DNA from 3 places in the Mesorhizobium sp. CA16 genome. Region 2 is predicted to be linked to each of the others. Evidence: riboswitches for the same ligand, from Rfam matches in the RefSeq annotation. Region 2 holds a riboswitch; each other region holds the start of a gene.
The links. A riboswitch is a leader RNA that binds a small molecule or an ion and turns the genes downstream of it on or off. The one in region 2 is predicted to bind cobalamin.
Positions count from the first base shown of each region.

Region 1: another riboswitch for cobalamin. It lies ahead of LB525_RS05975 (CbtB domain-containing protein); the one in region 2 lies ahead of LB525_RS16835 (DUF1636 family protein).
Region 3: another riboswitch for cobalamin. It lies ahead of bluB (5,6-dimethylbenzimidazole synthase); the one in region 2 lies ahead of LB525_RS16835 (DUF1636 family protein).

Region 1 covers NZ_JAIUHP010000003.1:36,710-38,967, reverse strand. The annotation lists gene LB525_RS05980 (CbtA family protein) at 211-951, opposite strand; gene LB525_RS05975 (CbtB domain-containing protein) at 1,114-1,323, opposite strand; adenosylcobalamin (AdoCbl) riboswitch at 1,315-1,464, opposite strand; gene LB525_RS05970 (histidine phosphatase family protein) at 1,548-2,135, shown strand.
Region 2 covers NZ_JAIUHP010000011.1:66,967-69,224, forward strand. The annotation lists gene cobW (cobalamin biosynthesis protein CobW) at 1-522, opposite strand, end outside; gene LB525_RS16835 (DUF1636 family protein) at 519-950, opposite strand; cobalamin riboswitch at 990-1,194, opposite strand; gene LB525_RS16840 (winged helix-turn-helix domain-containing protein) at 1,703-2,258, opposite strand, start outside.
Region 3 covers NZ_JAIUHP010000013.1:176,172-178,429, reverse strand. The annotation lists gene LB525_RS19230 (hypothetical protein) at 1-477, shown strand, start outside; gene bluB (5,6-dimethylbenzimidazole synthase) at 478-1,209, opposite strand; cobalamin riboswitch at 1,252-1,430, opposite strand; gene LB525_RS19220 (histone deacetylase family protein) at 1,546-2,258, shown strand, end outside.

The DNA of each region.
Region 1 (2,258 bases), on a different contig from region 2:
CGGGGCCGAGGATCCGCCATGCGCTTGCGCGGATGTGGCGGCCAGAAATGCGAGCAGCGCCGCAACCGAGCAATTCCAGGAAAAGTGTGCGGCGGTTTTCCGTCCGGAATTGCGAGAAAACGAAAGGCCAAAGTGGCTCTGCGGTCGTACAGACCGTTGAGCCGCTTTGGCCGCCAGGGCGCAGAACCGTGGCGGCCAACGCATCGGATTTCAGGCGTAGCGGCGTGCCGGGCTGCGCTGGTCGCGCACCGCGACCACGCGTTCGGCAACCGCGCCGAAGCCGAGCCCGACGACGGTCCACAGCACCAGCTGGATGCCGAGCGAGGCGACGCGGAATTGCCACAGCACCGTCGCCGAGAAGTTCTCCGGCACCTCGTTGATGTCGGGCAGCGCCGCCTTCACCAAAGCGAAGACGACGAGGAAGGCGAGGCCCGCGACGATCGAGGCGTTCCAGGCGCCGAGCCGCTTCCACAGCCGCTGCGCCAGGCCGACCGCCGCCACCATCGCCGCGATCGAGACGACAATCATGATGAAGAACAACTCGGTGCGGTAGCCGATGGTCTCGGCGTTGCCGACCGCGGGCGGGTTGGCCGGATATTTGAGGCCGGGCACCACGATCACGGCCAGGAAGCCGAGCAACGCCAGCAGCGCCGAGGTGCCGCGCGGTCCGAGCGAGCCTAGCCGGCCATAGGCGTAGGCGAAGACCAGCGAGAACAGCCCGCCAAGCGCGGCGCCATAGATCAGCACGCCGGTCGCCAGGCCGATGCCGGCCTGCGTGGCGCGGCTGACCATCTCGGGCTCCGGCGCCTCGCCGGCGGCCTGGGCCTGCTGTTCCTCGAAGGCGATCGCCTTGTCGACCTGCGGCTCGCCATAGACGCGGGCGAAGGCGAACGCCAAAATCCCGGCGACCAGCCCGACAACCATGCCGCGCAGCAAAAGTTTTCCAACCATGTCACCAATCCCTCCAAGCAATTCCAGGAAAAGTGCGTAGCGGTTTTCCGTCCGGAATTGCGTTAAGCCAACCAAGCAATTCCAGGAAAAGTGCGCAGCGGTTTTCCGTCCGGAATTGCGTTGGATCAGAATCGAAAGCGGGTTCAGCGATGCCGAACCGCTTTAGTGGCAGGGGAAGCCGAGCAGGTGGCGGCCGTCATGCACGAATTCGTGCACATAGGTGCCGCGGATCAGCGAGGTGGCGCCTTCTTCCGCGCCGACGAAATAGATCGCCAGCATCAAAAGCAGCCCGCCGAGGATGGCCCAGGGCAGAAGCTCGCGGACCGGAATCGCAACCGGGCCGTAGCTGGGGGCGAAGGTGGTGTCGGACATATTGACCTCCCTTGGGATACTGCGTCCCGTTGATCGAGTGCTGCGGAATAAGGCCTGACTTTCGGCTGGTGCCGATCACAGTGGCGCGACCGTGCCGGACTCGCACCGGCTTCCAATCCCGTATAGCATTAAGACACTTGTCAGTACTTCGTTCGCCTGTCAACGACATGTAATGGCGGCACGGCTTCGTGAGGCCTGTTTTTCGCTGTGCCACGGAGTTTTTCATGCTTGTCCGCCTGACGATGATCGCAAGCGGAGCGACGCCCGGGATGCGCAAGGGCCGCTTTCCGAATGATGAGCCGCCGGAGCCGCGCGCCCTCGATCGCGCCGGCGCGCTGGCCGCTTCGCTGCGTCGCGCCGACCGTATCTGGACAAGCCCGGCGCTGGCCGCGCGGCGGACGGCGGAGGCGCTCGGCCTTGACGCGACGGTCGAGCCGCTGCTTGCCGAGCAGGATTTCGCGCGCTGGGCCGGCAAAGGTTTCGAAGAGGTGCAGGCCGAGGATCCCGAAGGTATGGCGGCCTGGTTCGCCGGTACAGACGCGGCGCCCCATGGCGGTGAATCGCTCGCCGACGTCGCCCGGCGGGGTGCTGCGCTGATGGAGCGGCTGGCCGGCGAAAGCGGTCACACCGTCGCGGTGACGCATGCCATGCCGATCCGCGCCGCCATGGCGCATGTGCTCGGCGCGCCGCTTTCCTCGGTCTGGAAGATCGACATCGAGCCGCTGTCGCTCACCGAGTTCCGCAGCGACGGCCGCCGCTGGGTGCTGCGCGCGAGCGGCGTGGTCGCCGGCCGAACAGTCGGGGACTATTAGCCCCCGCGCGCGAACGGCACGATACGCAGCCAGCAGACGGTCAGGGAAACGGTCGACGCGACGGTGAGGCGGCGCCGATCCGGAGGCTAAAAGTCCGGTTTAACATCGGGTAATTTTATATCG
Region 2 (2,258 bases):
CTGGTCCTCGAACACCTCTTCGACCGGATCGTCATGGTCGAGGGAATCGTCCGCCGCACGCTGCGCCTGCAGGGCATCCATATCGGAAGCGACACGGCCGTCGGCGAGCGCCGGGCCGTCGACCACGGCGATGACGCCATCGACCGTCACGCGGCTCTTCACCGTCGGCCACTGGAATGCCTGCACCAGCGGCTTCGGCAGAGCGAGGCCCGAGGTCTCGATCAGGATGTGGTCGACCTTGGGGTTGAGCGACAGGATCTGGTCGAGCGCCGGCACGAAATCGTCGGCGACGGTGCAGCAGATGCAGCCATTGGCGAGCTCGACGATGTTTTCTTCCGGACAAGAGTCGACGCAGCCTTTCAGGATCTCGCCGTCGATGCCGACATCGCCGAACTCGTTGACGATGATCGCCAGCCGCTTGCCCTTGGCGTTCTCGAGCAGGTTGCGGATCAGCGTCGTCTTGCCGGCGCCGAGGAAGCCGGTGACGACGGTGCAGGGCACGCGGGAAACGGATGCGTTCATGGTCGGTCCTTCAGCATGTCGAGGGGAGGGATGCGGGCAACCAGGCCGCGCTTGAGAGAATCGGGCCGGCCGCGCCAGGGGATGAGGCCATCGGTCGAGGTGGCGAAGAGCTTTGCGCCGGCGACGAGATCGGCGCCGCTGGTCGTGTTCAGATCGCCGAAGACGTAGCTCCAGCAGCCGTCGCGCAGCAGCGCGGCGCTTAGCCGGCGCTTGCAGTTGCCGAGGCATTCGACGGTACGGATGTCGATCTTTTCGCCGCAAGCAGCCCGACGCGTGTCTTCGGCAAGCAGCGCGCCGGCGCGCGGATGCGCATCCGACCCGGTCTCGTCGCGGCAGGATGAGCAGACGATGACGGTGGCGCCAGCCAAAGCATCGGGCTCGGACGGAATGTCCGCGCTGTTTGCCGGGAAACTGCCGTTGCGATCCAAAACCATGCTCCTTGCCCGGAAAACCCGCCGGGCATTCGGATACTTAAAGTCTCAGACGGCAGGTCTCCTGGCTCGCGGGTCGTCACCCTGAATGCCGCCTTCCCGGGAACATCCCAGTGGTTTTCGGCAGAGGCTCGTCGCTTACAGTTGCGGGGACAGCCGCGGATTTGGGCTTTCGGCCCGCACCGCATTCCCTCTTGGCTCCTCCCTTTGCCGGGAGAAGACCGTCTGCGGCGGATTTAGAGGGTTCAGGGGGCTGGAGTCAACGACTGGCTTAGTACCAGCCTTTTGGCGGCTTTATGGGTTTGAGGTATGGACCCACAAGTTTGCGAGGCGGTGAGGCCACGGGCGCCATACTTAACGAACAGCCGCGCTGGCAAACCGGTTCCCACATCAAGACGAAGCGATTGGCGTCGAACTTCGGCTCATGAACTATTATATAGCGCTGCCCTACCGGCAATAAGCCACAGGCGCCTGCGATCTGCTTGTCGATCGTTCCAAACTCCAACCACGGCAGAAGAAGCGCCGTCACTTCTTTTGGCTGCATACCGGGTGCAATGTGGCCGCCACAGAAAATGACTGGACGCGTGACCTCTACCCATTCCTCTCGGTAAGCACCTGTCGCATATGATGGCGACGCTAAGGTCAGGTAGGCCAAGACCAGACATATCGAGCGACTGAAAACCATCGCAACCGATCCTAACCACAGTTGGGATGTTCTATTTTTGTTCACTCTCCCTGTCAACGCGCAGCTACGACACCGCGATGTCGGCCAGCGCCGGCCCGAGGTCGCCGGCCGGCGTCACTTCGATCGCCTCCAGGCCGAGCCAGCCCTGCATCTGCTTCAACTCGTCGAAGAGCTGGGCGGCCGTTTCGGGCGGGGCGCCGGCCTCGGCGTAGGCGGCGTGGACGCGCAAGATGCTGGCCGGGCGGTCAGCTTTCAGATCGACGCGGGCGACGATCCGATCGCCGAGCAGGAAGGGCAGCACGTAGTAGCCATATTGGCGTTTCTCGGCCGGCGTGTAGATCTCGATGCGGTAGCGGAAATCGAAGAGTTTCTCCGTCCTGGTGCGTTCGAAGACGACGGGATCGAAAGGGGCGAGCAGGGCGCGCGCTTCTATCCGGCGCGGGAAACGGGCGTCCTTGTGGAGATAGGCGGTCTTGTCCCAACCTTCGACCTTCACCGACAGCAATTCGCCGGCTTCGACCAGTTCCTCGATGCGACCCTTCGTGTCGCCCGGCGCGAGACGAAAATAGTCGCGCAGGTCGCCATAGGTGGCGATGCCATGGGCGCGGGCGGAAATGCGC
Region 3 (2,258 bases), on a different contig from region 2:
ATCCGCCTGTCGCTGACCTATGTCGACGAGATCATCCTCGGCTACAACATCCGCATCAATTCGAGCTCGCCTTTCGAGACGGCAAGGCAAGGCGTCGTGCTCTACGCGCAGAACGGCAAGCACATGGTCAAGAACGCCGTCTGGCTGGCGGCGATCATGTGGGGAGTGTCCTTCGTCATCTTCCTGTTGATGCTAGCGCCTGCGGCCGCCATTCTGTGGGTCATGCCGGGCCAGCTTGCCGGCTGGGCCTTCGTGCTGGCCATCGTCTTTGCCTGGGCCTTCAAGGCAGCCTTCATCGAGCCCTTCGCCATCGCCTCGCTGATGCAGGTCTATTTCGAAGCCATCGAAGGCCAGGCGCCCAATCCCGAATGGGACCGCCGGCTCGCCGAGACCTCGTCCAAATTCAGGGAACTGCGCGACAAGGCGCTGGGCTCTTTTGGCGGCGGCTCGCGCTGGGATACGCCGAGGGCCGCCTGATCATGGCTTTGATGCGCTGCCGAGCTTTGCGATTGCCGATTTAAGCGGCGCCTCGCCGGCGCCGCGAAACGTCTCGCTCATCACCAGTTCGGGCAGCGGCAGGCGCTTGCCCCAGCCATGCGCCTCGAGGTCCGGCTTCGGCGCGAAGGCCGAGACGCGGCCGACGCAAAGATAGGCGATCGGCGTGACATGCTCCGGGATCGCGAGAAGCCGCTTCAATGCCTCGGTTTCGATGATGCTCACCCAGCCAACGCCGACGCCTTCGGCCCGCGCCGCCAGCCAGAAATTCTGCACCGCGCAGACAGTGCTGTAGAGATCCATCTCCGGATTGTGCCAACGCCCGAGAGGCGAGTCCTTCGAGCGCTGCCGGTCGCAGGTGATGCACAGGTTGAGCGCGCTTTCGCAGATGCCCTCGAGTTTCAGCTTGCGGTAGAGCGCCTGGCGTTCCGCGTCGATCGCCGGCAACTCCTGCTCGCGCGCGGCGAGGAACAGGTCGCGCACTTGTCTGCGCCGCTCGGCGTCGCGGATGACGATGAAATTCCACGGCTGCATATAGCCGACCGACGGGGCGTGATGCGCGGCGGTGATGAGCCGCGCCAGCACATTGTCATCGAGATCGTCGGGGACGAAATGGCTGCGCACGTCGCGCCTGGTGAACATGGCCCGGTAGACCGCGTCGCGCGCCAATTGGTCAAAGTCGTCGCCGCTCGCGGCGATCGCTGCTGCCGTCATCGCTTTTCCCCTTGCGACAAGCAGTTCCCCGCCTGACCAAGCGGAAAACCATGTCTGCCGGGCCGGTCTTCTGGCTCGGGATCGTCCCGCATCCGGCGCCTTCCCGTCTTCGACAGTGGCGTTTGCCGGCGCGGTCCCCCTTACAGTGTTGGGCACGCCACGGAATTCAACCGTGTTCCCGATTCTCCCGCGTCGCGGGCACCTGGCAGCGACGCGACCTTACAGAGAAGCTTGGGCCGCGCCAATGGCGTTAGCGACACGGCAAGACGCGATTTTCCCCAGCCATTCGGCTGCCAAACATGGTCATTGCGGTCATAGGTCCCTAGATTAGGCGCCATGGCCACCCGTCTCTACACGCATCCGATCTTCCTCGAACACCTCACGCCGCCCGGTCACCCCGAGCGGCCCGACCGCCTGCGCGCCATCGAGCGCGTGCTCGACGACGAGGCTTTTTCGGCGCTCGACCGTGTCAAGGCGCCGGAAGGCGACGAGAAAACGATCCTCTATGCGCACCCGCAGGATTTCGTTGAGCGCGTGCGCGGGGCGATCCCTGAGAGCGGGATCGTGTCGATCGACGCCGATACCAGCGCCAGCCCGAAAAGCTGGCAGGCCGTGGTGACGGCGATCGGCGGTGCCAACGCGGCGGTGGACGACGTCTTCGAGGGCCGTGCGGCAAACGTCTTCGTCGCCGCGCGTCCGCCTGGACATCATGCCGAAAAGACCACGGCGATGGGCTTCTGCCTGTTCAACACGGCGGCGATCGCCGCCCGATACGCGCAGAAGAAACACCAGGCCGAGCGCGTCGCCATCGTCGACTGGGATGTCCACCACGGCAACGGCACGCAGGACATCTTCTGGGACGACCCGTCGGTTCTCTACTGCTCGACGCACCAGATGCCGCTTTACCCAGGCACCGGCGCGAAGAGCGAGACCGGCGCCGGCAATATCGTCAACGCGCCGCTGGCGCCGCAGACCGGCAGCGATCTCTTCCGCGACGCCTTCTTGTCGCGCGTGCTGCCCTCGATCGACGCGTTCGCGCCGGACCTGAT